4 regions of the Rossellomorea sp. RS05 genome follow, and region 1 is predicted to be linked to each of the others. Evidence: riboswitches for the same ligand, from Rfam matches in the RefSeq annotation. Region 1 holds a riboswitch; each other region holds the start of a gene.
The links. Region 1 has a riboswitch for cobalamin ahead of ABJ225_RS14525 (LPXTG cell wall anchor domain-containing protein). Riboswitches for the same ligand answer to the same signal wherever they lie in the genome.
Positions count from the first base shown of each region.

Region 2: linked by a shared signal. The riboswitch ahead of ABJ225_RS04845 (ABC transporter substrate-binding protein) and the one ahead of ABJ225_RS14525 (LPXTG cell wall anchor domain-containing protein) in region 1 are both predicted to bind cobalamin.
Region 3: linked by a shared signal. The riboswitch ahead of ABJ225_RS01355 (ribonucleoside-diphosphate reductase subunit alpha) and the one ahead of ABJ225_RS14525 (LPXTG cell wall anchor domain-containing protein) in region 1 are both predicted to bind cobalamin.
Region 4: linked by a shared signal. The riboswitch ahead of ABJ225_RS11490 (hypothetical protein) and the one ahead of ABJ225_RS14525 (LPXTG cell wall anchor domain-containing protein) in region 1 are both predicted to bind cobalamin.

Region 1 is NZ_JBDKWY010000005.1:164,487-172,674, reverse strand. Features, by position in the region: gene ABJ225_RS14525 (LPXTG cell wall anchor domain-containing protein) at 1-2,025, opposite strand, end outside; cobalamin riboswitch at 2,187-2,380, opposite strand; gene ABJ225_RS14520 (VOC family protein) at 2,692-3,039, shown strand; gene ABJ225_RS14515 (hypothetical protein) at 3,133-3,276, shown strand; RNA gene ssrA (transfer-messenger RNA) at 3,360-3,723, opposite strand; gene smpB (SsrA-binding protein SmpB) at 3,849-4,322, opposite strand; gene rnr (ribonuclease R) at 4,424-6,772, opposite strand; gene ABJ225_RS14495 (alpha/beta hydrolase) at 6,794-7,540, opposite strand.
Region 2 is NZ_JBDKWY010000001.1:940,361-948,548, reverse strand. Features, by position in the region: gene ABJ225_RS04875 (C45 family autoproteolytic acyltransferase/hydrolase) at 1-962, shown strand, start outside; gene ABJ225_RS04870 (glycosyl-4,4'-diaponeurosporenoate acyltransferase CrtO family protein) at 970-1,482, opposite strand; gene ABJ225_RS04865 (glycosyltransferase family 2 protein) at 1,479-2,576, opposite strand; gene ABJ225_RS04860 (phytoene desaturase family protein) at 2,713-4,218, shown strand; gene msrA (peptide-methionine (S)-S-oxide reductase MsrA) at 4,263-4,793, opposite strand; gene ABJ225_RS04850 (PadR family transcriptional regulator) at 4,822-5,376, opposite strand; cobalamin riboswitch at 5,544-5,725, shown strand; gene ABJ225_RS04845 (ABC transporter substrate-binding protein) at 5,831-6,781, shown strand; gene ABJ225_RS04840 (FecCD family ABC transporter permease) at 6,744-7,802, shown strand; gene ABJ225_RS04835 (adenosylcobinamide amidohydrolase) at 7,799-8,188, shown strand, end outside.
Region 3 is NZ_JBDKWY010000001.1:240,407-248,594, forward strand. Features, by position in the region: gene ABJ225_RS01340 (MurR/RpiR family transcriptional regulator) at 29-874, opposite strand; gene gndA (NADP-dependent phosphogluconate dehydrogenase) at 1,047-2,459, shown strand; gene ABJ225_RS01350 (SurA N-terminal domain-containing protein) at 2,765-3,535, opposite strand; cobalamin riboswitch at 4,070-4,250, shown strand; gene ABJ225_RS01355 (ribonucleoside-diphosphate reductase subunit alpha) at 4,396-6,633, shown strand; gene ABJ225_RS01360 (ribonucleotide-diphosphate reductase subunit beta) at 6,652-7,689, shown strand; gene ABJ225_RS01365 (DUF3243 domain-containing protein) at 7,814-8,131, shown strand.
Region 4 is NZ_JBDKWY010000003.1:334,800-342,987, forward strand. Features, by position in the region: gene ABJ225_RS11480 (biotin transporter BioY) at 1-227, opposite strand, end outside; gene ABJ225_RS11485 (ABC transporter substrate-binding protein) at 325-1,251, opposite strand; gene ABJ225_RS11490 (hypothetical protein) at 1,256-1,795, opposite strand; cobalamin riboswitch at 1,928-2,109, opposite strand; gene ABJ225_RS11495 (hypothetical protein) at 2,238-2,570, shown strand; gene ABJ225_RS11500 (YwqG family protein) at 2,822-3,634, opposite strand; gene ABJ225_RS11505 (DUF2584 domain-containing protein) at 3,721-3,963, opposite strand; gene ABJ225_RS11510 (alpha/beta hydrolase family protein) at 3,967-4,773, opposite strand; gene ABJ225_RS11515 (ABC transporter substrate-binding protein) at 4,900-5,871, shown strand; gene ABJ225_RS11520 (ABC transporter ATP-binding protein) at 5,932-6,699, shown strand; gene ABJ225_RS11525 (ABC transporter permease) at 6,689-7,486, shown strand; gene ytkD (RNA deprotection pyrophosphohydrolase) at 7,473-7,934, opposite strand; gene ABJ225_RS11535 (hydrolase) at 8,027-8,188, opposite strand, start outside.

The sequences.
Region 1 (8,188 bases):
AAGGAGTCCTCCCGCGACTGGAAGATACCATTCGTTCACCCCAGTATTGGGGAGCTTTTTCCCCGAAGAAGGTTTGGCTGCCGGTACAACAGTATCGTCTTTCTTGTTTTCCTTTGGAGACGAGCCCGTTTTTCCCTCATCCTGTGTTTTTTCTGGTTCATTTGTTTTCTCTTCCTCTTCCGTTCCCGTTGGTGCCGAGTTGAACACAGCGAATGTGCTCAAGTGATCAGGTTGTACACTGAACCACCCGTCGGAATAGTCCCCTCCGACATGGTCCCATTTTCTCGTATCGGCATTATAGAAGTAAACGGCGGTAGATGTGCTGTCCACCTCTTCTTCCTTGACGGCGAAGGACAGCTCTACGGCATCTTTCACATCATGAATGCTTTTCCCATCCTGTTTGATGGTAAAGTCGTACACGTTACTAAGAGCTTCCTTCATGCCTTCCATGCGCTGGATGGAGAATTCTGCTTCTTTTTTTGAGAACCCTTTCAATTCAGTCTTCATTTTCACTTGAGATGATTCCAAGTGAAGCGTCGCCCCTTTATTGACCATCGCACTCATGCTTTCATCCGGGAAGACGATGGTAACCGAATCGTCCGGGATCTCGATGATAATATCTCCCCCTTCCTTCAGGTTGCTGATACTATCCATCTCAATCGTGCCTTTTCCATCTTTCCATACAGGCTTTAGGGTCACCTGGTCCAGCAGCTTTGGCGGATCCTCATCTTTGGCTTCTTTTTTGTACTGGATGGTCACTTTCTTTGACACCACTTTTTCATTCTGATCTTGTGCGCTGACAATGAGAACATTCTTCCCCTCATTTAAGGAAAGGACAAACTCGCCTGATTTGTTGCCTTCAATGGCCTGATCATTCAACTTCGCGTCGACTACCAAGGCGTTTCCTTCTCCATCCTTTGCCTCAGCCGTGACCGTGATCTCTGGCGTTGCAACAATCTCGCCATCTTTCACCCCTTTTATGGTAAGGGTCGGATCAGGCATGGGTGTCGGTGGTTCCGGCTCCAATGGTTTAGGGAATGAATAAAGCTTCCCCTCCCCTTTTAAGAATTTCTGATACGCAACGAGGGCCTGCAGGGCTTGCTCGGTCGCCATCCCGTTGGAATTGCCTGGACTGACATGCATAAATCCGCCATCCTCCGACTTGAAGCTCAGAAGGTGTGTGACGAGATTATTGGATCCTTTCGTGAATGCCTTTGACGTCGGATCAATCCCGTTCGACGTCAGGGCAATGATCACCTGGGAAGTGGCTTCACTTGAAGTCCCCCCGACAAATGGATCGTCAAATCCTCCGCTTGATTGCTGTTCTGCAGATAGAAATGAGAGCGCACCATCTACCGCTTTCTTCACATTCCCCTGGGATGTATAGGGTGCCAAGGCAATCAAGGCCATGGCCGTGATATCATAGCTCGGGCCCGACATGTATGCACTGAGGGACCAGCTTCCATCCTCATTCTGCTGCTTCAAAAGCTCATCAATCAGCTTTTGACGTGTCCACTTGGCATCTGATGGCACCTCGAACTGTTGGCTGTCCAACGCGATCAAGGCGAAGATCGGTCCGTTATTCCCTTGAAGGGTCATCGTGTCATTCCCTGGTGACACATCCTGACTGTTGTAGATCTTTTCAATCAAGTCTGTGCCGTTGACAGACAATGGATCCAAACCGATTGCCGCCGCCGCAATCACGTGGCGTTCAATATCGGTAATCTTAGCGTATCTCGATGGATTGATGACCTGGCTATCCACCGATTGACTGAAATGATTCTGATAATAGGCTTCCGGCACTGGATATCCCGCTGCCGCAAGTCCTATGGCTTCCCACTCACTACTTACACCGCTGTCCAGAATGTGATTCGCAGCACCTTCAATGGTTTTATTGATCTCAGCCAGCGAAACATCCGTACTCGTCGCTGCCTCTGCGTGTCCAGACGGAATCCCCGCAACCGGCACACCCAAAAACAACACAACGCTCAATACACTTGCCAACATTGCTTGAAGTATTCTCACTCACATATCCTCCCGTATCCCTTATCCCCTGTACTAGATAAATAATATGTATATAAAAAAGCCCTGCTCTTCCCGAAAGAAGAACAAGGCTTTGAAATCGACGTGCACATACTAACCCCATGCATACTGATCCACCTCGCTTCACCTTTTACCGGAAGGCTCCACCACTACACATACAGGCAGGTCTCCTGACTCATGATTCATCGCTCCCTTCCGCCTTCCCGGACTCTAACATCCAGTGGCATTTCAGAAAGATCGCTCATCACTTACAGTGGCCGGACCGCTCAGGATTCACACCTGATTCCCTTTTAATCAGCCCCGAACCCGAGGCTGAACCAATATGCATCTATGAAGTTATACTCCTCTCCATCTTAATGGAAACATTCGATCAATTCAATATACTGTTAATTGGAGGAATATCAGGAAATGGGGAAGGATGTTGATGGGTGGCGGGGTTTGTCGGGGTTTGTACCATTGAAAATTATTTTACCAATCTTTTTCCATGATGATGGCGGTCATCCCGATTTATATTAGCGCTCAGTGCGTCTCTTTTAAAAGTTCAATACCTATACCCTTAAATCATTTGAATATGATGGAAGGAGTTGTGAATCTTATACCGAAATAACCTAGTAATAGATTTTATATAGAAAGTGAGGACTCACAAAAATGATCAAAGGATTCGGAGGAGTCTTCTGGAAATCGCAAAACCCAGAGGCTTTAAAACAATGGTACAACAAGGTTTTAGGCTTGGATATCGGTGAATGGAACGGTGCAATCATAAAAATTGAAGGAAACAGTGAGACCATCTTCTCACTGTTTGACAACGAGGATGAGTATTTTCCGAAAGACCAACAGGTGATGGTGAACTTTCAGGTTCATGATATGGAAGAGGTACTCGCTCACATTGAGCGGGTCGGGGTCCCACTTGCGAAGGATAAGCAGAGCGGCGACTTTGGCCAGTTCGTTTGGATCAAGGACCCGGATGGGCGGCTGATCGAACTGTGGGAGAAATAGTCATTGAATAGCAAGAGGACTTGTTTCGACAAGTCCTTTTTTGTATGATTCAAGCCCTCATTCTTGGAGCATATTAGCAAGAGGGGCGATGGCATGAAGGATAAAAAGAGCAAATCAGAAAACCGATCTGCATTGGATAAGGAAAGACAAAATCAACACGACCGAAACAATGAAAATGCCAAGGCGAGCGCTGAACTGGAACCACGTGCTCCTCGTATCAACACGGATAACCTCTAAACACTAAAAAAGCCATCCCTGAAGGAAACCGGGATGGCTTGTGTTAACTATTTAAGACAAAATAAAACCACCAAATATGTATTTGGTGGAGACGGAGGGAGTCGAACCCTCGTCCAGAAATAACGGCACTTGTGCGTCTACGAGCGTAGTCGATATATTCGCGGTTTCGCTGCAGCTTATGCCTACCGACTGGCGTCCGTGCAGCTAGTCTGGTTAATCTCTTCCTTTGTCCTCAGACGGTGGACTCCGGCGTAGCCTACTAAGAGTGAGTCCCTTACCCTACCACATAGGCGATGGAGGGAGGAACAGCTAAAGCGCTATTACGCAGCTAGAGCTAGGTTATTGTTAGTTTTGCCAGTTATTATTGGCTTTGACGTTTTAACGTAGACGATCCCTACGGCTCGCAACCCAAGCTCGAACTATCCCTGTCGAATCCGTAACGTCCCCATATGAGGAAGAACGGGAAAGAATAAGTTCTCACTGGTTACTTATTCAATTGTTCTTATCGCAGTCAGTTTGCCCTGCGACACTATTTATTATAACAAACTGAGCGCCAAATGCAACTGGAAGGATCAGTAATTCCCTTTTTGCCTTTGGGCGAGCTCGCGCTGGATGGAGCGGTTGGCTTCCTTGCGCTTCAGATCTTCACGTTTGTCATATTTCTTCTTACCGCGTGCAAGACCGATGAGGAGCTTGGCGACGCCGTTTTTGATGTACAGCTTCAGCGGGACGAGTGAATATCCTGCTTCTTTCGTTTCACCGATGAGCTTATTGATCTGCCTGCGGTGAAGGAGGAGCTTCCTCGTGCGGAGCGGATCATGATTGTACCGGTTCCCCTGCTCGTAAGGCGATACGTGCATGTTGTAGACGTATACTTCTCCGTTTCGGATGCGGGCGAAGGAATCCTTCAAGTTGACGCGACCGCCGCGGATCGATTTGATTTCCGTCCCCTGGAGGACGATGCCTGCTTCGAACGTCTCTTCGACGGCGAAGTCATGGCGGGCTTTTTTATTCTGGGCAATGAGCTTGCCTTCTCCCTTTGGCATGTGAATCCCTCTCTCTCTTTCTGTGGTGCCATTATCTCATAAATACACCAGTATGGGTAGGATGAAACAGGAGCACGGGTGGATTCCCATGCTCCTTATGCTTACTTTTTCTTTTTGCGTTTGCTTTTTGGAGCATTGTCGAAGAACTTTTTGTTCTTCTTTTTCTTCTTATTGTTCTTCGGCGGGCGTGTGGACCATTCGCCGCCTTCTTTTTTGTCTTTATCAGCAGGCTTTTTGCCCGGCTTGCTTGTCGGTTTACCTTTACGTTCCGGTCGGAATGAGCGGGCTTTGTCGTCGCGGCGACGGGTGCCTTTCATGCCGACGATCTCGAAGTCGATGGCGCGTTCGTCCTTGTTGACGTTCACGACGCGTACGGTAATCTCATCACCGATGCGGTAGACGTTTGCCGTACGCTCTCCGATCATGGCCAGCTGACGCTCGTCGAACCGGTAATAGTCGTCGGTCATGTAGCTCACGTGGACAAGACCCTCGATTGTATTCGGAAGCTCAACGAACAGTCCGAAGTTAGTGACGGAGCTGATGATCCCGTCGTACTCTTCCCCGACCTTGTCTTCCATGTACTCTGCTTTCTTCAGCTCATCCGTCTCACGCTCAGCATCGACGGCACGGCGTTCGCGGCTGGAGGTATGCTGGGCGATGTTCCCCATCTGTGCTCCCCATTTGTCGCGCGTCGCTTGGTCGACCTTTCCTTCAATCAAGTATGTCCTGATCAATCGGTGGACGATCAGATCCGGATAACGGCGGATCGGCGAGGTAAAGTGGGTATAGAACTCCGTTGCCAGCCCGAAGTGACCAAGGCTTTCCGGATCGTACTTCGCCTGTTGCATGGAGCGCAGCATCATCGTGGAGACGACCATCTCCTCCGCTTTCCCCTGGACATCATCGATGATTTCCTGGAGGGCACGAGGATGGATCGAATTTGCCGAGCCTTTCACGATGAGTCCGAAGTTCGTGATGAACTCGAAGAAGCGCATTAGCTTATCTTCCTTCGGATCTTCATGGATACGATAGATGAACGGTACTTCCATCCAGTGGAAGTGTTCTGCGACGGTTTCATTCGCTGCCAGCATGAATTCCTCGATGAGCTTCTCGGCAACGGAACGCTCGCGCATGACGACTTCCGTCGGCTCGCCTTCTTCGTTCACGAGCACCTTCGCTTCTTTGAAATCGAAGTCGATGGCACCGCGCTTCTCACGCTTCGTGCGAAGGATCTGAGCAAGTTTCTCCATGTCCTCAAACATCGGGACGAGTGGCTCGTACTTGCTTCTCAGCTCTTCATCTTTGTCCACAAGGATCTTGTTGACGTCTGAGTAGGTCATCCGCTCAGCAGTCTTGATCACACTCTGGAAGATCTCATGCTTCACGACTTCCCCGCTCGGTGTGATCTCCATATCACATGAAAGAGTCAGGCGGTCGACTTTCGGGTTCAGTGAACAGATACCGTTCGACAGTCGGTGAGGGATCATCGGGATAACCCGGTCCACGAGGTAGACGGATGTACCGCGGTCGAATGCTTCCTCATCGATCGGTGAGCTTTCTTTCACATAGTAGGTAACATCGGCGATATGTACGCCGAGCTTGTAGTTTCCGTTGTCGAGCTTCGTGACCGTGACGGCATCATCGAGGTCCTTTGCGTCGGCCCCGTCAATGGTGACGATCGTTTGATCGCGCAGATCGCGGCGGTTCTCAAGCTCGGATGGGTTGATTTCATCAGGCACTTGATTCGCCTGCTCCATGACTTCTTCAGGGAACTCGACGGTGATGCCATGCTTATGGATGATGGAAAGGATATCGACACCCGGATCATTTTTATGACCGAGTATTTCAATGACTTCCCCTTCTGCGCTCTTGCGTCCTTCCGGATAAGCCGTCAGCTTCACGACGACCTTATGTCCTTCCGTCGCACCCTTCTGGGCGGATTTCGGGATGAAGATGTCACTTGCGAACTTCTTATCATCAGGGATGACAAAGCCGAAATGTTTGCTTTCGGTGAATGTCCCGACAATCTGATCGACACCGCGCTCGACGATGCGGACGATGGTCCCTTCGCGTCTTGAGCCCGATGAAGCAGCCGATACCCGTACGAGGACGATATCCCCGTGCATCGCATTGCTTGTTTCATTCGGCGGGATGAAGATATCATCCATGCCCTGCTCTTCCGGGATGACAAAGGCGAAGCCCTTGGCATGTGCCGATACCTTCCCTCTTACCAGATTCATTTTTTCAGGAAGACCGTAGCGGTTGCTTCTTGTACGCACCACCAATCCCTTCTCTTCCATGACGACAAGCGCCTTGACGAAATCCTTGAAGTTCCCTGACCCCTCGATTCCGAATGCTTCCTCCAGCTCTTGTACCGTCAATGGCTTGTAGGCTTCTTCCTTCATGTAAGAAAGGAGCTTATCCACATGCCCTTTAATATTTTCATCCATGACATTCCCTCCTGATCGTGATTATACCGTCCAGTCCAGTTTCTCCAGGAAGTTGTACACATCCTCGTGAAGCTGCTCTTTCTCTTTATCGAGCGTTATGACGTGCCCAGAATCTTCATACCATTTGATCTCTTTATCATCAGACTCAACGCTGTCATAGATGATATTCGCAGAATCCGTGTTGATCATATGGTCGTTCCGTGCCTGCACGACAAACGTCGGCGAGTAGATCATATCCACATTCCCACGCACATCGGCGATGAGCTCCTGAAGGGCCTTCAACGTATCCATCGGCGTCTTCTTGAACTCTTCCATTTCCTTTTCAATCTGGTCTTCGGGTTTTCCTTCATATTTTTTAAATTCACGGGCGTATTCCACTACCCCGTCATACATGACTTCTTCGCTTTTTATATACATTGGTGCACACATTGGGACAATACCCTTTACAGGTACAGTGTAACCTAATTTCAATGAAAATACCCCTCCGAGCGAGAGGCCCGCAACGGCGATTTCCTCATACCCAAGGCTCTTCAGATGCTCATACCCGTCCATGACATCCTTCCACCAGTCTTCAGGACCTGTATGCACCAATTCCTCCGGCGGAACACCATGTCCCTTATAGTGAGGCGCATGAGACGTATAGCCCTTCTTCTCGAGGAATCGTCCGAGCATACGCACATCCGATGAGTTACCAGTGAATCCGTGCAACAGAAGGACAGCACGTTTCCCCGCTTCAAATGTAAATGGTTTCGGCAAATTGGTTTTCATGGTTTGATAGCTCCTTTTCGATCTCTTTGATGTCTAGTGGCTTGATGCAGCCGTTCAGATTCTTCTCACTTCTATTTTTAGCAAATATCGGTGGGACAATCCACCATTTCGCATTGTTGTGGCGGTTTTGATGGCGGAGGGTTGTTTGTAGTGTGAGGCAGGGTCATCCCGATCGGTGGCTCTAAGCAGGTAAAGGGCTATTTGCTACTTTAATCGAGTATTAGCGAATTGTTTGGAATCATAGCGATTCATAATGATTTACCATGCATTTACCATCGCCATTTCCCTCTACTTTTCCCTTGTGACATGATTCGACTTTTTTCGCACTGGATTTATGACCCTTTACTCTATCCCGAGACTCGACGATTCTGATCAAGGCGGATTTATTTGCGATAATCAAAAAAATACTTGCGGAATTTTCGATTTAATTTGCGAGTAAAAGCATTCTATTTGCGAACCGACTTGTTGCCCTCGTTCCAATTTGCACATCATCCCTTGAACCAGCGTTCATTCGCAGTTATTTGCGAATGCGTCCACATACGGATGAACCACCTTAATCATCACCTGACCACCAACTACACCGCAAACCCACAAACAAGATTTGCAACCAGCGCTCATTCGCAGTTATATGCGAAAACCACCCCATAC
Region 2 (8,188 bases), on a different contig from region 1:
AGTCCCGGAATTCCTATGCGACAGAAATGTCTGAGGTGAGGGATCTCTTCATGCAGTATGATCCCTCTTTATGGGAGGAAATCAACGGGTTTGCCGAAGGAATCGGTTGGTCATTGGAAGAAACGGTCCATGAATATTCAGGCTATCAGGCAGACTGGCCCGTATCTGGATGTTCGGCACTGGCAAAAGACGGGATCTATGTCCGCAACTATGATTTTCATCCGAAAACCTATGAAGGGAGGTTGCTCTTGACCCAAACAGAAGGAGCCTATTCGAGCATCGGATTTTCGGGCAGGGGGATCGGCCGTATCGACGGCCTGAATGAAGAAGGTCTCGCCCTGGGCTTTCATTTCGTCAATCGCGTGAATCCAGGGAAAGGCCTCATATGTACCACATTAGCGAGAATGGTCCTTGATACATGCGCCACAACGGAAGAAGCGGTCTCACTCCTCAGGGAACTTCCCCACCGTCAAAGCTTTAATTATTCCATCCATGACCGAAGGGGGAAATCGGCAGTTGTGGAAGCTAGCCCGAGAGGTGTGCAATCCTATCAATCCGATTTCAGTTTAGTCTGTGCCAATCATTTTCAATCCCCTGATCTTCTGGCGGAGAATCGTTTCCACATCATGGAGTCCAAAGAGCGCTTGGGGCATTTGAATGACATGATGGAAGGTCCCATTACTCTATTAGGGGGATTCGAAAGCTTTCATCATGAAGAGAGCAGGATCTTTAAAAAAGACTATGAGCAGTGGAACGGGACAATCCATACGGTAGCATTCGACTGCAGAAACCTATCGGCCGTCGTGGGCTTGGGGAGTGGATCCCGGGGTGTGGCCATCGATTTTTCAAAGTGGCTGAAGGGAGAAACGCTCCGCATAAAAAAAATCGTCGGAAAATTTCCGGCGACGGAGGTATTTCACTTCATGGAGAGGGAGAAAGAACCGGGGAGGTCGAGCGATTGATGGCGTTTCATGGTGGAGGACTTCCCCGGTCCTTATGCTTAAGGTGCACAACTCCAAGGGAACTATGCATGATCGGTTCTTCACCCTGCATGATCCGCAATAGCCTCATTCGATTATACCGTTGAATCAGGATCAGGGGCAGGTTGAACGCGATCCCGTATGCCCCCATCCACCAGCCGATCACCCCTCCGCCGAACAGGATGAAAAATGGGGAGGGGATAAGCTGGAGCCAATGGCACAGCTCTGCCCGGTTCAATTCGGCGAGGAAGCGAGTCCTCCCGCCTTGCCTGGTAAGACCGATTTCCTTCTTTGAGATACCGTTACGGAACCATCCCCCTGCATCAGGAAACCAGCTTTTCCACCTCCGCACCGCCAAGACCCTGAACCAACCGGCTCCTTCAAAATCCCTCGGTTTCAATATATGTGTAAGGCGAAGGAGGGTCCGCTCCTTCAGGCGTGAACAGCCATAAGCCGACAAGAGGTGGATGCCCACCCACGCTAAGATATAGTACAGGATCATTTCATTTTTTCGTCCTTCCCCTTATCAAGAACAATATACCGTCCTTTCCATTTAACCTTCCTCTTTAGAAACGTTTGCAGGAATGAGTGGGTGAACACAAAAAGGAAGAATAGCAGATGGACCGGAAATAGAAGAGTATCCAATAATGAAAAGTTTCCGATCATCCTGGCAATCAAATACAGTTGCAATGCGAGGATTCCATATCCTCCTATATAAACATAAGGGGCTTCCATCAACCGGTCGAAACCCTGGGCAAGCAGGGACACCATGGTGCCGATCCACACGCATGTGATCATCGTCGGAAGTGGTTGTCCCGATTTCGCTCCGGAAGCGAAGCTTTTGGACCAACCTTCAATCAGCTGTTTGATCCCGCCTTCATACATCCTCATATTGACCGCTCCTTTGCCACTCAGCGCACGTACCCTCTCTCCGCTTCCTGAAGCCTTCTTGGCGAACGAGTAATGCTCGACCACCTCCTGTCGCATGGCTTCATGACCACCTAGTCGTTCATAGCTTTCCCTTGAACAGATCATGCACTGACCGTAGCCCCCACGAGCCCTGCCCAGGAAATGAACAGAGGCCATGATGATGAGCTGGAAGAAAAGGGAGAACGGTTCATGACTGTGCTTCATCACGTGATAAGGCTGGATCGTGAGGATGCCGGAGGAATGTTGTTCTTCATATGCCTCACAAAGTTTGAGAAGTCCCGAACTCCCGAGCCATGTATCGCTATCCAAAAATATCAGGGTATCTCCACGCGCGCCCTTTGTCCCGTTCCAACATGCCCACGTTTTACCTGCCCACCCTTCAGGTGGAGGGGGTGCATCTACGATCTGTACCCCATAAGAACTTGCCACCTCTTTCGTCCTATCCGTTGATCCATCATTCACGACGATCACTTCTAAGGGGGTGGCCAGCTGTGTCGAGAGGCTTTCAAGAAGCCTGCTTATGGTGTGTTCCTCATTCCGTGCAGGTATGATGACAGAACATTTTTTCACAAGAAATGCTTTTTGGACATGGATGTCCTTCTTCAATCGGTGAACCTTTGGGAATAAGACGAACGTCAGAAGAATGGCAGTGATCCAAAGTATCATTTCATACACCTCTATCAGTCATTTTTACTGCCATTTTAGTCATGAACGCTCGTCTCCATACCTTTAGTCGATTAGATTCTGTGAAAACTGGCTAGAATGGGTAGCGGATAAACCTGATATTGAAGGAGGAAGAAGTATGAAGAGGAAAGTAGTCATTGTTGGTGGAGGCATTGCAGGGATGTCTGCGGCCATCAGATTGGCGGCGGAAGGACATGCGGTGACCATCTTGGAGAAAGGGGAAAGACTTGGTGGGAAACTCAACCAGCGGAATGGGAAAGGATTCACCTTTGACACGGGTCCATCGATCCTCACCATGCCGTGGGTCTTGGAGAAGGTGTTTTCCCATGCGGATCGTGATGTGCATGATTATATTGAAATCGTCAGGGTCGATCCGGGCTGGAGGACATTTTTTGAAGATGGGAAGGTCATCGATTTGTCAGCGGATCTGCCCACCCTGCTTGTTGAGATCAAAAAGCAGTCCCCTGATGATGCCCAGCAGCTGTTTCAATACCTCTCCTATGGCAGTAAGATGTATGAGTTAACAATGAAAAGCTTCTACAAAAAAAGCATCAGCGGTCTTCAGGATCTGCGGATGATGCACGGGGTGAAGGAACTTCTCCAGATGGATCCCATGAAGTCGATGGATGCCGCCACCCGCAAGTTCATCAAGGATAAACACCTGAGGCAGCTGTTCAATTTCTTGATCATGTATGTAGGGTCATCTCCGTACCAATCCCCTGCAATCATGTCTCAATTGACTCACGTTCAATTGGGGATCGGTGTTCATTACGTCAAAGGCGGGATGTATAAAATCGCAGAAGCGATGGAGAAACTTCTCGGTGAGCTTGGTGTCGACGTGAGGCTTCGTTGTGAGGTGGAGGATATCGTGACGACGGGTAGCCGAGCAGAGGGTGTACGGACGAAGCTTGGTGAGGTGGTTCCTGCAGATCTCGTCATATCCAATCTCGAGGCGATCCCAGCCTATCAGTCACTTCTCGGTGAGCTGCCTGAAGCGAAAACGGAAGTGGAGGAGCTGAGCAAGTATGCACCATCCGTATCCGGCCTGGTGATGCTCCTTGGCGTAGACAAGACGTATGACCATCTCTCTCATCATAACTTCTTCTTCAGTGAAGACCCGAAGAAAGAATTTCATCAGATCTTCGAAGAAAAGAAAATGGCGGATGATCCTACGGTCTATATCGGGATTTCCTCAAAAACGGATCCTTCTCAGGCACCTGTGGGAAAAGAGAATCTATTCATCCTCACACATGTACCTCCATTGAAAAAAGGAGAAGACTGGAGCCGGCATGAAGAAGCATACAGGGAAGTGATCCTGAACAAGCTGGAGCGCATGGGTGTAGAAGGGCTCAGGGAGCATATCGAGTTTGAATACACCTTTACACCGAATGATATTCAGAAGCTTTACGGGTCGAATGGCGGTTCGATCTATGGAACGGTGACGGATCGAAAATTAAATGGAGGCTTCAAGGTTCCGAATAAAAGCCGGATCTTGTCCAATGTATATTTTGTGGGGGGATCGACCCATCCAGGTGGAGGGGTCCCGATGGTTTCATTGTCAGGACAACTGACAGCAGAGCTGATCCTCGAGGAACAAGCGAAAGCCGGAAGAGCCACTGGATAATAAAATGCCGCGTGGATGTTTACACCCACGCGGCATTTTTGTGATCATTCTTTCCAGTTTTCCTCGATGAATTCGTCCCTTCCGGACTTGGCTCGGTCTTCCTTGTATTCATCGGGATTTGTTTTATAGAAGTCCTGGTGATAATCTTCAGCAGGATAAAAAGTGGAAGCAGGGAGAATCGCCGTCACGATGGGTTTTTTAAACCGGCCGCTTTCTTCGATCTCTTTTTTTGTGGCTTCTGCTGCAATCCGCTGATCTTCATCATGATAAAAGATGGCCGTGCGGTATTGGTCACCACGGTCCTGGAATTGACCGCCATCATCCGTTGGATCGATTTGTGGCCAATATAACTCCAGCAGCCGTTCGTATGGGAAGAGGTCGGGATCATATGTGATCTGAACCGCTTCATAGTGACCGCTGTTTCCTTCCTTCACTTCTTTGTAAGCCGGGTCCTTGACGTGCCCCCCCGTGTAGCCGGAAACGATTCCGTGTATACCCGGAAGCTCATCAAAAGGCTTCACCATGCACCAGAAGCATCCTCCTGCGAATGTTGCCAAATGTGTATGTGCACCCATCAATTCGTCCTCCAATTCATAGTAGTTGTCAAGATTTCGTATTTTCAGGAAGAGATTGAATCTCCTTTATCGCCCAGTCACACCAATCGACATACATTTGCGCGTACCTGATTCCATACTCCGCAGTCAAATATTCTCCAAACTGCTCATACCCGGGCTTTTTGCCTTGAAACGTCTGTTCCTTCCACTGCCCGGTCCCGGTGACCACCATTTCGTTATGCGCCTTCATCCGATGAAGGAGAGAGATGGCTTCTTCTTTTGAAATAACGTGAAAGGCAGAAGTCTTGATCAGGAACTCATCCTTGATCTTGGCTGGTTTGCTCTTGGTATGGATCATCCATTCGATCAGGTGGCGTTCTCCATCAGGGGTAATGGTGTATACCTTCTTATTGGGGCTGCCTTCCTGATAGACGATATCATGAGTGGTCAGATGTTCTTCTTCCATCTTCCCGAGTTCCTTGTAAACTTGGGAGTGGGTAGAGCTCCAATAGTAGATTTGTTGTGTTTTGAATGTATGGAACAGGTCATAGCCCGTCTGAGGTTGCTTGGCCAATAAACCGAGCAGTGCATATCGAATTGACATAAAAAAAACTCCTTATCATGTTGAAGCGCTGGGCCGATGAATCTCTCAATATGGTCCATTATATCATGAATGGATTCTCAAAGCCCTTAGAAGACGGCATTCGACATGCTGGATGTGAAAAAAGATTCACTATCCTTGTAAACTTGTGTATAATTCTGAGTGGATAATCTTACATAACGATCATGGGTGAGGCGCTTGACGCCTCATAATAGGGAAGCCGGTTCAACTCCGGCGCGGTCCCGCCACTGTAAATGGGTTTGCTCCTTCAACGCCACTGTTTCTGAGAAATGGGAAGGCGAGGGAGCGCATACTCATGAGCCAGGAGACCTGCCCATGTTCTGATCACACCGTCTACGCGGATAGAAGGGTGTACGGTGCTTGATGCATTTTACACTAACATCCCTGTTGCAGGGATGTTTTTCTTTCGCCTGGAACGAATAAGGAGGAGAAACGATTGAAACATTCAATCAAGATCGTATTAGCCCTGTTCCTAGCGCTTGGATTATTGACAGCATGTGGAACGACAGACAACAAAGCAGAGGAAAAAACCTCTGAAAAAAGCAGTGAATCAGCATCCAAACCCGTCACGGTAGAGGATGCACTCGGGGATGATATCACCCTTGAGAAAGCACCCGAAAAGATTGTCACCCTGATCCCAAGTAATACGGAGATCCTTTTTGAATTGGGGCTCGGAGACAGCGTCGTCGGAGTGACCGATTTTGATAACTATCCGGAAGAAGCGGCAGATATCGAGAAGATCGGTGGAATGGAATTCAACGTCGAGAAGATCGTAGGGATGAAACCGGACCTGGTCCTTGCCCATGAATCCACGGCTGTATCAGCAAAAGCCGGTCTTGATCAAATCAGGGATTCTGGTATTCCTGTATATGTCGTACGTGATGCGTCGAGCTTTGATAAAGTTTATACAACAATCGAGAATATCGGGAAGCTTGTCGGGAAGAATGAAGAGGCGGAAAAGGTCGTTTCAGACATGAAAGACGGGATCGACTCGATTAAAGAAAAAACCGCTTCTGTAAAAGAGAAGAAAAGCGTATATGTGGAAGTGTCCGGAGAGCCTGAAATCTATTCCACCGGGAAGAATACCTTTGTGGATGAAATGCTTGCGACCATCAATGCCGATAATGTAATGGGAGATCAAGAAGGCTGGATCAAAGTGAGTGAAGAAGACGTACTCGCAAAAAATCCTGACGTCATCATTACGACTTACGGTGAGCAAGCCGTCCAACAAGTCCTAGACCGCAGCGCATGGAAGGACGTACAAGCCGTCAAGGATAAAGAAGTGCATGATGTGAACACCGATCTTGTGACCCGTTCAGGTCCGAGGATCGTAGAAGGAGTAGAGGAAATTGCCAAAGCGGTCTATCCGGAGCTATTCAACGAATAAAATTTGGATCAGTTACGCTACGTCATTTTCATTCCTTATCATTTCTATTTTGGTCGCCATCTCGGTCGGTACAATCCGCGTCCCGTTCTTGGATATCATCCAGATCATCGGGGCGAAAATGGTTGGTCGTGATGTACCACCTGAGGTAGATCAGATGTTCATTAATATCGTTTATTCCATCAGGCTTCCAAGAGTCCTGCTGGCTCTGATTGTAGGAAGCTCCCTTGCTGTTGCGGGAGCTTCTTTTCAAGGTCTCTTGCGGAATCCCCTTGCCGATCCATACACTTTGGGCGTTTCTTCCGGAGCATCAGTGGGGGCAGTGGTCACGCTCTTTTTCCATTTGACAATCCCGTTCATCGGCCCATTCACCCTCCCATTTCTAAGCATCCTGTTTTCAATCGCGACCATCTTTATCGTCTTATGGTTTGCTCAAAAGGTCGAAAGGACGATGAAGGTGGAGACCATCATCCTCACGGGCATCATCTTCAGTTCGTTCCTGGGATCATTCATCTCCCTTATGATTGCTCTCACAGGGGAGGAATTGAGACAAATCATCGGATGGCTACTCGGAAGCGTGTCCATGAGAGGCTGGGAGTATGTGGGGATCGTTCTGCCATTCTTCGTGGTCGGCGTCCTTTTGCTGCTGCTCAATGCCAAAGAGTTGAACGGGATGAGTTTCGGGGAGGATCAGGCACGCTACATCGGGATTTCGGTCCAGAAAAGGAAGCTCTTGATCCTCATTTCCGGAAGCATCCTCACAGGGGCGGCTGTAGCCGTTTCCGGTACGATAGGGTTTGTCGGCTTGGTGGTGCCTCATTTCCTTCGCAGGATTGTCGGTCATGACCATGTTCATCTCCTACCATTATCCGTCCTTACGGGTGGAGGTTTCCTCGTGCTGGCTGATCTTGTATCGAGGACCATCATCGCCCCGACTGAGCTGCCGATCGGAGTCATCACTTCTCTTGTGGGGGCCCCGATATTTGCTTATATTCTTCTGAAGAAAAGGAGGGCGTCCATATGATGAAGGCAGACCGCGTATCGGTCGGATATGAAGGAAGAAAGGTCGTCGACGATATCAGCTTCTCCATCGGGGAATCAGAATTCTTTGGTATACTCGGCCCTAATGGTAGCGGTAAGACGACGCTATTGAAAGCCATGACGGGTCTTCTTCCGTTGCTGGACGGGAAAATCGAGATTGCCGGAAAATCCATCGATGCATACAACGCCAAGGAACTTGCCCGAACGGTAGCCGTCCTTCCCCAGCTTTCGGGAGACACTTTTTCTTACCAGGTGAAGGAAACCGTAATGCTTGGCCGGTATGCCCATCAAAAAGGCTTTCTCAAGACGGTTTCCGAATATGACGAAGAAGTGGTGGGGCGCGTCATGGATCAGACAGGGGTTGGGGTG
Region 3 (8,188 bases), on a different contig from region 1:
AAATGGAAAAGGAAGGTTATGCCAACCCTCAGATCTTCTTCACGGAGATGGCGTCCCTCATTTTTTTGAGTGACCTTGAGGACTGATCTTTCCGTTTCATCATGATGGTCACATAAAGAGCGTCGACGATGCTCAGTTGACCGATACGGGAAGCGAGTGCTTCTGATCGGTAATCGGTTTCTTGTGAGGAAGTGAAAAGAGACACGTCAACACCTAGACTCATGGGGGACTTGGCAAAGTGGGTGATGGCAATGGTTGGAACGCCGTTGCCCTTCGCTACCTCCAATACCTCGAGTAGATCCTTATTCGCTCCTGAATGGGAAATGAAAAAGATGAGGTCTTCACTGGCTAGCTGGGATGCTGATATCAGTTGCATGTGGGAGTCGTTATAAGCAGTGGTCGTCATGCCGGTACGAAGGAATTTGTGATGGGCATCCATGGCAACGAATCCTGATCCCCCGGTTCCATAAAATTCAATTCTGCGTGCCTTCAGCATCATCGCAACCGCCGATGTAAATGATCCCTCATCCATGATGGCGATGGAATCTTCCAACGTCCGGATGTTGGAGCGGAACACCTTTTGTGCAATGACTTTTTCACTATCACCTTCTTCAATCGTTTCATGAATGTCATCCAGGGGGGTGACGATTTCTGCCGCCAAGGAAATCTTCATGGCCTGATAGCCCTTGAAACCGATGCGTTTGCAGAACCTGAAGACGGTGGCGTCGGCTACGGAAAGATCTTCTGCAAGCTGACTGATGGTAGAATGGATAATTTTTTCAGGGTCAGCAATAATAGTATTGGCTATTTTCTTTTCTTTTTCGCTGAATTGAGAATAGTGGGACCGGATGCGTGGTAAACAATGTTGAGGTATATCGTTTTGCCGCAAGGTGAGGCCTCCTTATAAGGGATGATGGATGAAAATTATTTTAACCTATTGTACAATAGAAAAAAATATTATTTCAAATATAGTATCAAGAAAATTTATTTCGTATTATACTATGGATGATGAAATGATGTTTATACAACTGAAAGGATGATGAAAAATGGGACAACAACAAATCGGTGTAGTCGGCGTCGGCGTTATGGGGAAAAGCCTTGCGCTGAATTTTGAAAGCCGTGGATATAAGGTTGCAATCTACGATGTGTCAGAAGAGAAAGTGGCAGGTGCCCTTCAGGAGCATCAGGATAAAAATCTGACAGGATTCCACCAGGTGGAAAAATTCATTGACTCCCTTGAAGTGCCAAGGAAAATCATGATGATGGTACCGGCAGGGAAGATCACGGATCTTGCCATTGAATCCATCCTTCCGCACCTGGATAAAGGGGATATCCTCATCGACGGAGGAAATACATACTTCGAAGATACGGTGAGACGCAATAAGGAGCTAGCTGAGCGTGGAATCAACTTCATTGGGGCCGGAGTATCCGGTGGAGAAGAAGGGGCCCTATACGGACCTGCAATCATGCCTAGCGGGCAGAAGGAAGCCTATGACCTCGTGGAGCCATTCCTCACGAGCATTGCAGCGAAAGTAAAAGGAGATGCATGCAGCACCTATATCGGTCCCGATGGTTCCGGTCACTATGTGAAGATGGTGCATAACGGAATTGAATACAGCGATATGCAGTTGATCTGTGAAGCCTACTATTTGATGAAGAATGTTCTTGGACTGAGCGCACAGGAGCTTCATGAAACTTTCAAGGAATGGAATGAAGGTGAACTTGACAGTTACCTCATCGAGATCACGGCCGATATCTTCACTAAGATCGATGAAGAGACAGGAGAACCTCTCGTTGAAAAGATTCTCGATACAGCTGGCCAGAAGGGAACCGGTAAATGGACAAGTGTAAGTGCACTTGATCTTGGCGTACCGCTTTCCATTATCACGGAATCCGTTTTTGCACGGTTCATCTCGGCCATGAAGGACGAGCGTGTGAAAGCGAGTAAGATCCTGAAGGGGCCAAAAAACCAAACCTTCTCAGACAACAAGGAAGAATTCATCGAGAGCATCCGTAAAGCTCTTTATCTGAGCAAGATCTGTTCTTATGCACAAGGCTTCGCCCAGCTTCAAGTTGCTTCAAAGGAATATGGTTGGAATCTGAAACTCGGTGAACTGGCGAAAATCTTCAGAGGGGGATGCATCATCCGCGCTGGATTCCTCGAAGAAATCATGAATGCCTATGACCGTGATGGCGAGCTTTCAAATCTTCTCCTTGATGATTACTTCAAAGGTATCGTTGAAGGCTACCAGGAAGATGCACGTGAAGTCGTGGCGACAGCGATCAAGCTTGGAGTGCCTGTACCTGGACTTGCCAGTGCCCTCGCCTATTACGACAGCTACCGTTCTGAATCGCTCCCTGCGAACCTTCTGCAGGCACAAAGGGACTACTTTGGTGCCCACACGTATCAGCGGAAAGATAAAGAAGGTGTCTTCCACACTGACTGGCTGAGAAAATAATAGGAAAAACAAGCCTGGCATCGACGCCAGGCTTGTTTTGTTATTCTTCACTTAAAGATGAGTCTTTGCTTTTATGCTTTTTCTTTTCATCATGGAGTTCTTTTTTTTAGTCATCCAAAGGAATTGAGTCGACTGTCTGTTCCTTTTCACGGTCCAGGTTCTCACGGTTTTCACCCGTCTGTTCTGGTTGGTCGTTCTTATTTTTCTCCACGTCAGTTCCTCCTTTCCGTCTTGGTAGTTCAATACCCTCAACGTTCAGTGGGAAACATAAAAAAAGGACATCCGTCGGGATGTCCTTTTTGAAATTAGATTTTCACGTCGACTTTTGCATTTTTCTTGAGATCTTCCACGTGCTTCACAAGCTGTTCTTGTTTCTTTTGCTGTTCAAGCTGTGATTTGAGCTGAGGCTCGACATCTTCAAGTTTTGGTGCATCTTTTGAATCTTGGCCGCTTTGGCTCGCGTACTGTTCGTACATTTTCTTCACTTCATCGTCTGTTACTTTTTCGGTCTTGATTTCTTTATCGACATATTTTGTATATTTGATGTTTTCGGCAATTTGATTTTTCAGTTCATCCATGGTGAATCCGGCATCTTTCATGGCCGCATTGAACTTTTTATCATCTTCGTATTGCTTTTTGACTTCTTCGAGCTGCTTGTCCACTTCGTCATCTGAAGCTTTGTACCCTTTTTTATCCGCTTGTTGAAGCAGAAGGGTCTGTCCTACAAGACTGTCAATCGTTTGTTCTTTGATCTGCTTGGCAGCATCCTTAGAGGTTGGATCCTGACCCATTTGCTGATATTGCATTTGAGAAGAAGAAAGTACGTTGTTGTAATCTTCCCCTTTGATTTTCTCATCATTTACGATGGCGACGACTTTATCGTTGTCGACTTTCTGCTTGTCCATCTTTTTTTGCATTTCTTTCATTTGTTTCGCTTGTTCTTCCTCGCTTTTTGCCTGTTCGGAGGATTTTTTACTATCATCGGATTTTTTTGCACTATCGTCATTAGCCCCGCAAGCTGCGAGCAGCAGTACGGTCATAGCCGCTAAAAGGATCGTGAGTAAACGTTTATTCATAGTGATCTCCTTTCGAAACTGGGTTTCAAGCTTCTAAATGGCATTTTAAAGGATTCCTCAAGAAAAAGAAAGTATTTGGGGGGATTAATTTCCTTGTAATTCCCTTGAAATAGAAGAGAAGTCTTGAAAAGTGCGGGTTTATCACAAGGGAAGCGTGTGACGGCCAGGTGAATGAAACATAACTGTAAGGAATTCAGGGTAAAAAAGGAGCCGCTGCAGATGGGGGTACCATCTCAACGGCTCAAAATAATAGGGGACCTAAGAATACGGTCAAAACAACCTTCTATTGCATCATAAAGGGATAACAGCATTTCCTCAAGGGAAGTCTGGCGTCATGTGGACCGATATGGATGGATTACACGCTGTCTTGTTCCACTCTTCTGTGGAATTTAACGAATAAAATAATTGTAGGCATAAATTCATCTTGCTTTCATTCTTTTCATTTGAGCTTCTCTGTTGTAAAATGTAGAAAGTTGGTTTAATATAAAAGACGCAACATATTGTGTTTTGTTTAAACTTCATAACAATATATTGTTTATAACCTATGATTGTGGTGTCGGATATCGACTTAAAAGGGAACCCGGTGAAATTCCGGGACTGTCCCCGCAACTGTAAGTGCAAACGAAAGAAGGAATGCCACTGTCCATCGGACGGGAAGGCCTTCGAGTAGGCAAAAAGCACAAGTCAGGAGACCTGCCAAGATCAGTACGTGTTATCTTCTTCGGGAATTGGGAGGATAGGCGAGGATTACCTTCGGCGTAGTATGCCTTGTGAATCTATCGTTTATGACTGCCCATCCTATCTTAATAGGATGGGCTTTTTTTATCCTCTCCCGACTAATTAAAGGGAGGAATACTAATATGACATCAACCATTAACGGAACAACGGCATCCCATAGAGCGGAACGTCTACTAAACGGGCTTCGGGAAAGCCACGAATCATTGAACTGGGAGGAATACACTCAAAAGGTATCACTGTATACAGAAGATCAGCCGGGAGTGGAAGAAAAACAGCTTCTTCAGTTCTTGATCCTGTCGGCTGTTGAGCGGATCTCATCCAATGAACCTGATTGGACGTACGTGGCAGCATCGCTTTATCTGAAGAATCTTTATGCCATCAGCTCAAATGCAAGGGGCATGGAGCTATATAAAGGCCTGCATGAACTTATCGGGACACTCACAGAGAAGAATTTGTACTCTCCAACATTACTGAATGCCTACAGCAAGGAGGAGGTGGATCATCTCGAGGGTCTCATCCGTCCTGAACGGGATGAACTGTTCACTTACATAGGAATTGTCACGCTGTCAGAGCGTTATCTCACAAAGGACCATGCAGGAGTCCTATATGAACTTCCGCAGGAGCGATTCATGATCATTGCCATGACGCTACTGATGAATGAGCCGAAAGAACACAGGCTCATGCTCGTGGAGGAAGCGTATTGGGCGCTTTCAAACCTATATATGACCGTGGCGACCCCTACGTTCGCCAATGCAGGCAAGAGTTACGGACAGCTCTCGAGCTGCTTCATCGATACGGTGGAAGACGATCTGCGCAGCATCTACGACAGCAATACCGACGTGTCCACATTGAGCAAGAACGGAGGCGGGCTCGGTATCTATATGGGGAAAGTAAGAAGTCGCGGAAGTGATATCAAAGGATTCAAGGGGGTCAGCTCCGGTGTAATCCCGTGGATGAAGCAGCTGAACAATACGGCTGTCTCCGTGGATCAGCTCGGTCAGCGCCAGGGAGCCATCGCCGTCTATCTGGATGTGTGGCACAAAGATATTTTCTCCTTCCTTGATACGCGGCTGAACAACGGGGATGAGCGTCTTCGTACCCATGACCTGTTCACCGGCGTCTGTCTCCCTGACCTCTTCATGGAGCAGGTTGAAAACCGTGGAAACTGGTATCTATTCGATCCCCATGAAGTCAAGACCATCATGGGCTATGCCCTTGAAGATCACTTCGATGAGGAAAAAGGATCCGGTTCATTCCGCGAAAAGTACTGGGAATGTGTTAACGAACCGGCTTTGTCCAAGGAAATCATCCCGGCGATCGATATCTTCAAGCGGATCATGATCTCCCAACTTGAAACAGGAACGCCGTACATGTTCTATCGCGACAGTGTGAACCGTCAAAATGCGAATAGTCATAAGGGCATGATCTACTGCAGCAATCTTTGCACGGAAATCGCTCAAAACATGAGCCCGACAGTGATGGAAGAAGAAGTAGTCAAGGATGGGAAGATCATTACCTATAAAAATCCTGGAGACTATGTGGTGTGCAACCTGGCATCCGTGTCCCTCGCAAGGACGGTACGGGACGGTCAGATGGAGCGCGTCGTCACCATCGGTGTGAGGCTCCTGGACAATGTCATTGATTTGAACGATATCCCGGTCCTGCAGGCTCAGCTGACGAATGCCCGGTACAGGGGAATCGGACTCGGTACCTTCGGATGGCATCATCTCCTTGCCCTTGAAGGGATCAAATGGGAGAGCGATGAGGCAGTATCTTACTGTGATCATTTATATGAAGACATCGCCTACTTCACAATTAAGGCAAGTCAAAAGCTCGCGGAAGAAAAAGGGGCGTATCCTTACTTCCCGGGATCCGCTTGGGATACTGGAGCCTACTTCACGAATAAGGGATATGAAGGCGAGAGATGGTTGGACCTTAAAGACCAAGTAGCAAGCAAGGGGATCCGCAATGGGTATCTGATGGCTGTGGCCCCGAACTCTTCGACTTCCATCATTGCCGGTTCGACGGCAAGTATCGATCCACTCTTCAGACTGGAATATTCCGAAGAGAAGAAAGACTACAAGATTCCGGTCACGGCACCGGACCTATCTCCAAAAACGACCTGGTACTATAAAACCGCTTATCATGTGGATCAGCACTGGAGCATCAGACAGAACAAGGCAAGGCAGCATCATATCGATCAAGGGATTTCCTTCAACCTGTATGTGAGGAATGACATCAAGGCGATTGAGCTTCTTAACCTTCATATGGATGCGTGGAAATCGAATTTGAAAACAACCTATTATGTAAGATCGACATCTGTTGCAAACTTTGAAGAGTGCGAGAGTTGCCACAGCTAATAAGAAAGGATGGGACATATGGAAGGATTGAAAAAACGGGTGCTCGTGGACGAGACAGCACCGAATAAATCAACAGGGATCGTCAACGGAGAAAGCTCGAACATCCTGAACTGGGATGATGTGCGCTATACGTGGGCATACCCTAAGTATAAGCGAATGCTGGGTAACTTCTGGACGCCGTTTGAAATCAATATGGCAAAAGACATCAAGCAGTTCCCGCAGTTGACGGAAAAAGAACAGGAGACGTTCCTTAAGATCATCGGCCTACTTGCTCTCCTTGACAGTATCCAGACGGACTACGCTGGAAAAGTGGCCGACTATTTGACGGATTCAAGCGTAAACGCACTCATGATCATCCTCGCACAGCAGGAAGTGGTGCATAATCACTCCTACAGCTATGTGCTTTCAAGCATAGTGCCGAAGAGCGTGCAAGATGAGGTGTTCGATTACTGGAAGAATGAGCCGATCCTGATGAAACGGAATGAATTCATCACTAATGGATACAAAGAATTCGTCGAGGCCCCGACGGTAGATAAACTGCTAAGATCCATCATCTATGACGTGATTCTGGAAGGGTTGTTCTTTTATTCAGGGTTTGCCTTCTTCTATAACCTGGCAAGGAACCAGAAGATGGTTGCGACCAGTACAATGATCAACTACATCAATCGTGACGAACAGCTCCATGTCGGATTGTTTGAAAAGATTTTCAAGGAAGTGCTCGCAGAGAATCCGGAATATGATACGGAAGAGCTCAAGCGCTACGGCACAGAAGCTTTCAAGGAAGCGGCCCTCCTTGAAATTGAATGGGGGAATGAAATCATCGGAACGCATATGGATGGGCTCATGTTCAGTGACCTTGAGGCTTACATTAAGTTCATGGCGAATAAAAGGGCCAAGCAGCTCGGTTTCGAAGAGCCATTTGAAGGGTTCAAGTCAAATCCTCTCAAATGGATCATCGCCTATCAGGAAGTCGATATGGGTAAAACCGATTTCTTTGAGCAGAAATCAAGACAATACACGAAAACATCCGATGCAAATGGGTTCGATGAACTCTGATCCAAGAAAAGGCGGTCCCTCCAGGGACTGCCTTTTGCCATATATTCGATGATCTGCACATCACTATGTTTAGACAGGTAGTTCAGGGGGAAATACCCTACAAATAGAAAAGGAGAGGATCAAGATGGCAGACACGAAAATGGATCAGAAGGTAGAAGATAAACTCGGTCGCATGTCCCAAGATAGAAAAGAGGATATTCTTGCAAACTTTGACCACTTCAAACAATACTTAGGCAAGAAAGTATCACTCGCTGAGAAACTTGGACTTGATGAAGAGCAGCAGGCAAAAGCAGCACAGAAGGTCGGGGATTATCTGGCTGCACATGAAGAGCCGAAAAACCGTGAAGAAAAATTACTGTATGAACTGTGGAAAGCAGGGGACGAGCAGGAGCAGCATATGCTATCTCACATGCTCGTGAAGCTCGTTCATCAAGAAGGCTGAATAATAAATGGGATGTCGGAGAAGCGTCCCCAATTTCCAATAGACTCCCAAAACAAA
Region 4 (8,188 bases), on a different contig from region 1:
CCGCTCATCCCTGCAAACACAGGGAGTCCGGCTGCCCCGATGGCTGTGTATCCGATGAGGGCAAACGCCCCGTAGCGGCTCCCAAGAATCGTCGCCGTCAATCCCACTGCCAACGTCTGCCCACTGATGGGCACGAGGGGCAGGGGAATCTCCATCTGCGCAAAGATTCCAGTGATCGCCGCAAACACCCCGCACTGAATAATCATTCTCAACCTGTCTCGATCCATTTACATGCACCCCTTAAAATATGTAAACTTAATTATATTATTAGTTTACATATCAAAAGCAAGTTTGAAAAGGCTTTCTTTTACACGATTATCAATTCTAGAAAAGGTCCGGATAAACAGCCTTGGCTGTGATTTCGACTGCCTCACCGATCCTCGGGCCCGGTCGGGACATGACATCGGAATCAAGATAGATGACCCGGTCACCCTTCACCGCATCGATGGTGTCCCAGCCGGTCCTGGATTTGATTTCATCTACTGGATTTTCCACATAGTTCACTGTAGTCAGGATGGTTGCCGGGTTCCGTTTGATGATTTCTTCTTCCCCGAGCTTCGGCCAGCCCTCCTGATCGGCAAATACATTATCCACACCAGCAGCCTGGAGAATCTCCTGTTGGAAGGTCGCGCTACCGGCCGTATAGATCTCAGGAGCTGGACTGATTTCAAAATAGACCTTTTCTTTTTCGTCAAGGGACTTGACCTTTTCGCCGACATCGGAGATTTGCTTCTTCATTCCTTCAATCACTTCGTTCCCCTTTTTTTGAGCCCCCATCACCTTTGCCACCTGTTCGATATCGCCGTAAACGTCGTCAAAGGTTTGAGCAGACTGGATGACGAAGACGGGAATGCCCGCATCCTCAAGCTGCTTGACTCCTGCTTCATCACCTGTTGTATAGGCAATCACCACGTCCGGATCCAGGGAAATCACTTTTTCCGTATTCACTGTCATAGAATCGGAGATGACCTCGAGATCCTCCACTTCCTTCGGATAATGATCGAATTCTGTCACCCCGACCACCTTATCCCCTGCTCCGACGGCATACAGGATCTCTGTATTGCTCGGCTGCAGGGAAACGACGGTCTCCGGTACCTTTTTGAATGTGACTTCTTCTCCCCGGTCATCCTTGACGCTATAGGCAGTAGACTTTTCTTCTTTTTTTGTTGATGCTGTTTCTTCCCCGGCTCCACATCCTGATAGAATGAGACCGATGCTGATGAACAATCCGATCCATGCTTGTTTTTTCATTTCACTATTCTCCCTTGCCTGATTTTGATCGTCCATAGGACTTGCTGATAAAAGGGATTTCTTTTACCCCTTCACCTTTATTCACATACACGGCCATGACGAACAGGACATTTGCCATCAGGTGCGCATATTTGAACAGCAGATTGTCCACTTTCTGTTCGAGGCTTACCTTATGTAGGGCCCTGACCGATTTCTTCGCTTCGCTCCTGCACGTATGAAGGACCGTCGCCGCGTAGCATCCCTGGGGAAGCAGGAACGTTCTGATTTCCTCTTCCACTTCGTTCACGTACGTGTCATACAGGTCGCTCAATCGCTGCAGATCCTGGAGGGAGATAGCCATCTCCCCCCGCACCGAACCATTCAGGTGATACGCCATCTCACAAAGATAAAGCAGATCTTCACGGACTCTCCCCTCTGTCAATGAAGAGGCCTGACCGATCCTCGTTGCCAGGGAATCCGTCCTGATTTCAAAGTCGACCGTCGACTGGGATTCCCTCATATACGGATAACAGATGTACCTGAAATCCTTTTTTCCCACGTTCATCCTCCCTTTCTTCTCTTTTAGTGAATCACCGATCGTAGCGGAAACGGGCATAAAAAAACCAGCCAAACGGCCGGCAATCATCATCAAAAAAGATGCATCAAGCCGCACCATCCCCTTAACTTCCGAAGAGCATAATACGATGGAAATCAGGCAGGTATCCTGGCTTGTGCATCCTCCTACTTCAAGGCACTTCCCGTTCATTGTTGAACAGTGGGTTTTCCCTTGGTTCGTCAGCACTTACAGTTGCGGAAACAGCTCCGGTTTTTCACCGGATTCCCTTTATGCGCGAGCGCACCTGATTTCTGCGAAGGTCTATTCACTTAAGGACCATTATACCATGTGAGCCCCCTTGGGGTGTTTCTATTTTTTCAGATCCCTCTCATGAACCCGTCCGGTTCTGAATAGGAATGAAAAGGACAAACAAACAAGAAGGGATGATGGCATGAAATGGTTGATCCCAATGAGCTTCGTTTTCCTGCTGCTGGCAGGCTGCGGAAGTGAAGAAAAGAGCTACGAGTTGTGTGGATACGGGGATATGCTGGTGTTGAACGGGAAAGGATATGTGCTGCTGCCTGTGAAGAAGACGCTCACCCTAGACGGGAAAGCAGGGGTGATCAAGGAGAAGATCGGGGATGAGTTCCACCCTGAAAAAGACTATACGGCGAATCACCTGAAGAAGGGAACGGATCTTTATTATGTGAAGGACCACAGCAACTACCTCATTGCCAAGACTTCTGATGAACGATACCTCCTCTACGAAGAGATTGAAAAATGAAGAACTCGATTAGTGTTTCTTATACCGCTTATGATTTCCGTGCAAGACTTCGCTTTCCGCGGGTAGCCCGTGAGCCTCATCGGCAGGCCTGCGGGGTCTCACATTAGCTACTCTCCCGCAGGAGTCTACATCTTGCACTCCAATCAACCACTGGAACCAATAAAATTCTTTTGTTCCAAAAAAGTTAAAAACCCGAATTCAATCGCCTGATCGTAGGCAAATGAATTCGGGTTTTCCTGTGCCGGCTCGTATTATGAACAATCCCAGTTATAGACCACATTGCCGAATTGTTTCTTCTTAAGATCTTCTTTTTTTATGAAGAAGTTGGCAATGCCGCAGTCGCCCCACATCATGTCCACTTCATCATCCGAGTCGATCTGAAGCAGCAGGAGTGCATGGTCTTGATCTTCATACTGACGCGGATCCTCCTGTGTGAAGCCCGGATATCCTCCGATCTTATGTCCGAAACCGCTCTGGGTTTCATAGAATTCATCCATGAGGGCGTCTGCCTCTTCACCATCATCGGTCATGGATTCAAACAGATCCCAGCTTTCCTTCCCGAACACCTTCTCGAAGCGGTAGTCGCCGGCGCTGATTGTTTCACTGGTCAATTCCGCCAGGACGGCACCTTCCTTCGTGGCAGGGAAATACACGTCATCGGGGATTTTCACGAAAGAAAAATCGGATATCAGCTCTTCTTTCGGCAGGAACGGCTCTTCTATAAATCTGATGCGGAAATCCTTTTGGTCCTGCTTCTGATCGATGTTCATTCCGTACAGATCATCATGTACCGAAATGAATATCTGCAGGAGTCCTGATTCGGGATAATCTTCGAGCTTCGGGAGCTGACCGAAATTGATCTGGGCCAACAGTTTCATCGGGTGCCCCTCCCCGTCCACAGGATACTCATCCGCCTTCGGGAAATATGGATCCCCGGCAATCTTACTATCATAAGGGCCGGTTTTCCCTTCTTTTATATGCAGATGGACAGACGGAATCTCCGTTCCATCAAGTGCTGTTCGGTAAGGGGCCAGCTTCGCTTGCAGGTTGACCGATTGTGCCACATTCATCTCCTCCTTGGAAAAAAAGCATCTTTTTCCCATCATACAGAAAGGATTCCTGTCTGTCATTGATGAACCTGCCGGCTACTTCAGTTTGTTGAGTTCAAAGAAAGCAGCCGGTACGTAATCGATGTTTCCCCGTCTTTCCAACGGAGTTCTTCGATTCGGCCGATGGCGTTCGGCTCGCTGTGTTTAGTCACCCTTACTTCAATGGGAATCTCCATCGGGTAGAGGCGGTACCCCTCTTTCACAAGCGTGAAGAGATTCTCTTCTTCTCTAATTTCGTTATTCTTCGTTACGATCATGGTGTTCAGTTCCATCGGCATGCCCATCGGTCATTCCCCCTCTTGTTTTTTCATCCACTCACACATTCCTGCAACGATTTCCTGATTCTTACGTGGCGGGAAATAATGCGTGTAGGCTTGATAATACTGTGTCTCAACGGTTTTCCCCATTTCCCTCAGCCCCGCTTCAAGGCGGTGCGCATGTTCGATGGAGACGTTCTGATCCTGTTCACCGTGAATGATCAGGACCGGTGCTTTCAGGCGATCAAGCTGGAAGAGCGGTGTCCTCCACTCATAACGCTCGGGTACTTTCTTCGGGGTCCCGCCGATGACGCGTTTCATCATGCGGCGCAGATCGACCCGCTCTTCGTATGTAAGGAACATGTCCGTTACTCCTCCCCAGGAGACGACGGAAGCAACATCAGACTGTTCGATGGCCGTCAGAAGGGCCATTACCCCGCCGCGGGAGAATCCGAACACATGGACCCCTCCTGTCACCCGAGGATGATCCCGCAGAAGTTCCACTCCAGATACGGCATCCTCGCGATCATCACCGGCAAAGTCCTCGCTTCCCTCTCCACCGAGGTTCCCCCGGTAATAAGGGGCAAAGACGATGAAGCCGTGGGAAGCAAACTGGCCGATCCTCGCTGGCCTCACTTTCCCCACTCCCTTGATTCCTCCCCTTAAGTACAGGAAGCCGGGGTACCCGCTGCCATTCGCTGGCTCCGCAAGCATCCCCTTCACCTTCAATCCGCCAGACATATACGTCAGCTCGTACATCCTGATCGAAGGATTCGGGGAAGGGAATTCATATTTTTGTATAATCGTCCCGTTTTTCATCATCTCTTCCTTTCCCATGGGTATTCACACATATTTTACCCCAAACATACAATGGTTTAGCAAATGAAAACCGTGCGTGACAGGTAAATTGTCGGTCATGCAGTAAAGGAGGAAACGGCTGTGAAAAAGTGGATACGGACCGGCATGGCAGTCGCCGGAATTGCTTTATTGACCTCAGGCTGCGGAAAACAGGCAGAACCCCTTGAGAAAGTACGTGTGGCAGAAGTCACCCGATCGATCTTCTATGCACCGGAATATGTAGCAATCGAGAAAGGATTCTTCGAAGACGAAGGATTGGATGTCGAGCTGAAAACCACCTGGGGCGGGGACAAGACGATGACGGCCCTCCTGTCGAACGGAGCCGACATCGCCCTTGTCGGATCGGAAACGTCCATTTATGTCCACGCCCAGGGCTCGGATGACCCGGTGATCAACTTCGCCCAGCTCACCCAGACCGACGGTACCTTCCTTGTCTCCAGGGAAAAGGTGGAGAACTTCGAGTGGGATCAGTTGAAGGGAACGACCTTCCTCGGCCAGCGTAAAGGCGGCATGCCACAGATGGTCGGCGAATATGTGCTGAAGGAGCACGGCATCGATCCGCACAAGGATCTCGACTTGATCCAGAACATCGATTTCGCGAATGTGGCGAATGCCTTCGCATCCGGTACAGGTGACTATGTACAGCTATTCGAACCGACCGCTTCCATCTTCGAGAAAGAAGGAAAAGGCCATATCGTCGCCTCATTCGGAACTGAGTCCGGACATGTGCCTTACACGACCTTCATGGCAAAAGAAAGCTATATGAACAAGAACGATGAAACCGTCGATAAGTTCACCCGTGCCCTTTACAAGGCACAGCAATGGGTGGATCAAGCCAGTGCGAAAGAGATCGCCGATGTGATTGCACCGTACTTTGAGGATACAGATCCCGGCATCATGGAAACCGTCGTGGACCGCTACAAATCACAAGGCTCCTATGCTACCGATCCGATACTCGATCAGGAAGAGTGGGAAAATCTCCAGAACATCATGGATGAAGCGGGAGAACTGCCTGAAAGGATCGATCACGATACGCTCGTGAATACGTCGATTGCCGAAAAAGCAGCCAAAGAATAGCTAAGATCGGGCTGACGGATGTGTCAGCCCTTCTTACGTATCAGACAGGAGGGTTCACTGTTGAGTTTTTTATCGTTGGATTCCATCAGCCATACGTACTTTTCCTTAAAATCAGCCAATTCCGCCATCGAGGATGTTTCCCTTCATGTGGATGAAGGTGAATTCATTTCGTTCATCGGACCGAGCGGGTGCGGCAAGACCACCCTCCTTTCCATCATCGCGGGCCTCATGGATCCCACAGAAGGATCCGTGAATCTTGAAGGGCGCTCCATTTCCGAGAGAAGGGACCTGACCGGATACATGCTCCAGCAGGATTATCTCTTCCCGTGGAAGACGATTGAGGAGAATATTTTGATCGGTCTGTCCATCAAGGGCACCGTTACCCCCGAGAAAAGGAAAGAGGCCTCTGCCCTGTTGAAGGAAATGGGCCTTGAAGGGGTACAAAACCTCTATCCAAGGGAACTGTCTGGAGGCATGCGGCAGCGGGCCGCCTTGATCAGGACGCTCATCACCGAACCAAGGCTCCTTCTCCTTGATGAGCCTTTCTCCGCCCTCGATTACCAGACGAAACTGAAGCTTGAAGATCTTGTCTTCACTACATTGAAGTCATTCGGGAAGACAGCGATCCTCGTTACCCATGACATCGGCGAAGCGATTGCCATGAGCGACCGCATCTATCTGTTCGCAGCCAAACCTGGACGAATCCATGCGACCTTCGAGGTTCCGGCCGAGTTGCGCGGGCAAACACCGTTTGATGTCAGGAATCACGATGATTACCCTGCATTTTTCCAAATGATATGGAAGGAGCTTGAAAGCCTTGACGCGTGACACGCATCAAAAACACAAGGAGTATATTCAGAGCCTGAAAAAAGAAAAACGCCTGGTATGGCTTTACCAAGGCTTGATCTTCATTGTATTTTTCGGGGCATGGGAAGCGGCGAGCAGGCAGTCCTGGATCGACCCCCTCATCTTCAGCTCCCCGACGAAAATATGGAATCTGTTCATGGAGAAACTTTCAGATGGAAGTCTCATCACCAACTTATCCGTTACCCTCGGGGAGACGGTAATCGGCTTCATACTCGGGACGCTGCTCGGGACACTCCTCGCCGCCCTTTTATGGTGGTCTCCATTCCTCTCGAAGGTTCTGGATCCTTATCTTGTGATCCTGAACGCCATGCCGAAGGTGGCACTGGGTCCGATCCTCATCGTCGGGCTCGGACCGGGCTTTTCATCGATCATCGCCATGGGGACGATCATTTCCGTCATCATCACTACGATCGTTGTGTACACTTCCTTCAGGGAAGTCGACCCCAATTACCTGAAGGTGATGCACACATTCGGGGCAAAGCGCAGTCGCACGTTTAAGGAAGTGATCCTTCCTTCCTCGTTCCCTACCATCATCTCGACTTTGAAGGTGAACGTCGGACTGTCATGGGTGGGGGTTATCGTGGGGGAATTTCTCGTATCGGCCAAGGGACTTGGCTATATGATCATTTATGGATTCCAGGTGTTCAACTTCACCCTTGTCCTCATGTCCCTTCTCGTGATCGCCATCTGCGCCACCCTTATGTACAAAGTCGTTGAACTTATTGAGAAAAAGCTTATCCGTTCGTGACCTTCTTCAGTGCCAATTCAATGACACGGTCCTTCATGATGAAACTGAACGATGGGTCATCCTGTATCCCGGTCCAGTCTCCGTTCCACAGGAAGATCCCATCCGTTTCAAGATAGTCCTCCTTGTCGATGATCTCCGTCACTTCCCCGAAAAAGATCGTCTTCACGAACGGGGCGTCGCCATGCACCTTGTATTCTCCTATGAAGGCCGGTTCCGTGATGACGGCCCCCGTTTCTTCATACGTCTCCCGTATGGCCGCTTCCTCCAGGGATTCTCCCTCTTCCCTCTTTCCCCCGGGGAATTCGAGGCCTCTCTTTTTATGGCGGGTGAACACCCAGTCTTCACCGTGCCTGCAAATGACGAGGACATGCCCGGATTCCAGGGAAAAGGCATCTCGCCTGTATGAAAAGTGGACGTCCAGTCCGTTTGCATCCTTGAATTGTTCCATTATGCTTCACCTCATTCTTTCTACCATTATAACCACAAATAAAAAGGACCGGTCCACCATAAAAGCTCTGGTGGACCGGTTTCATGTTAAGGTCAGTCGGAGGATTTGAGAATTCCCATGCTTTCGATGAAGGTGCGGGCTTCTTCATCCCCCAATCGATGGAGGGTCTCATATACGCGATGAAGATTTCCATCGTACGCATCATTTTCCCGGTCGAAGTGATATTGGACATAGGGTACGTGAGCGCGGTAAAA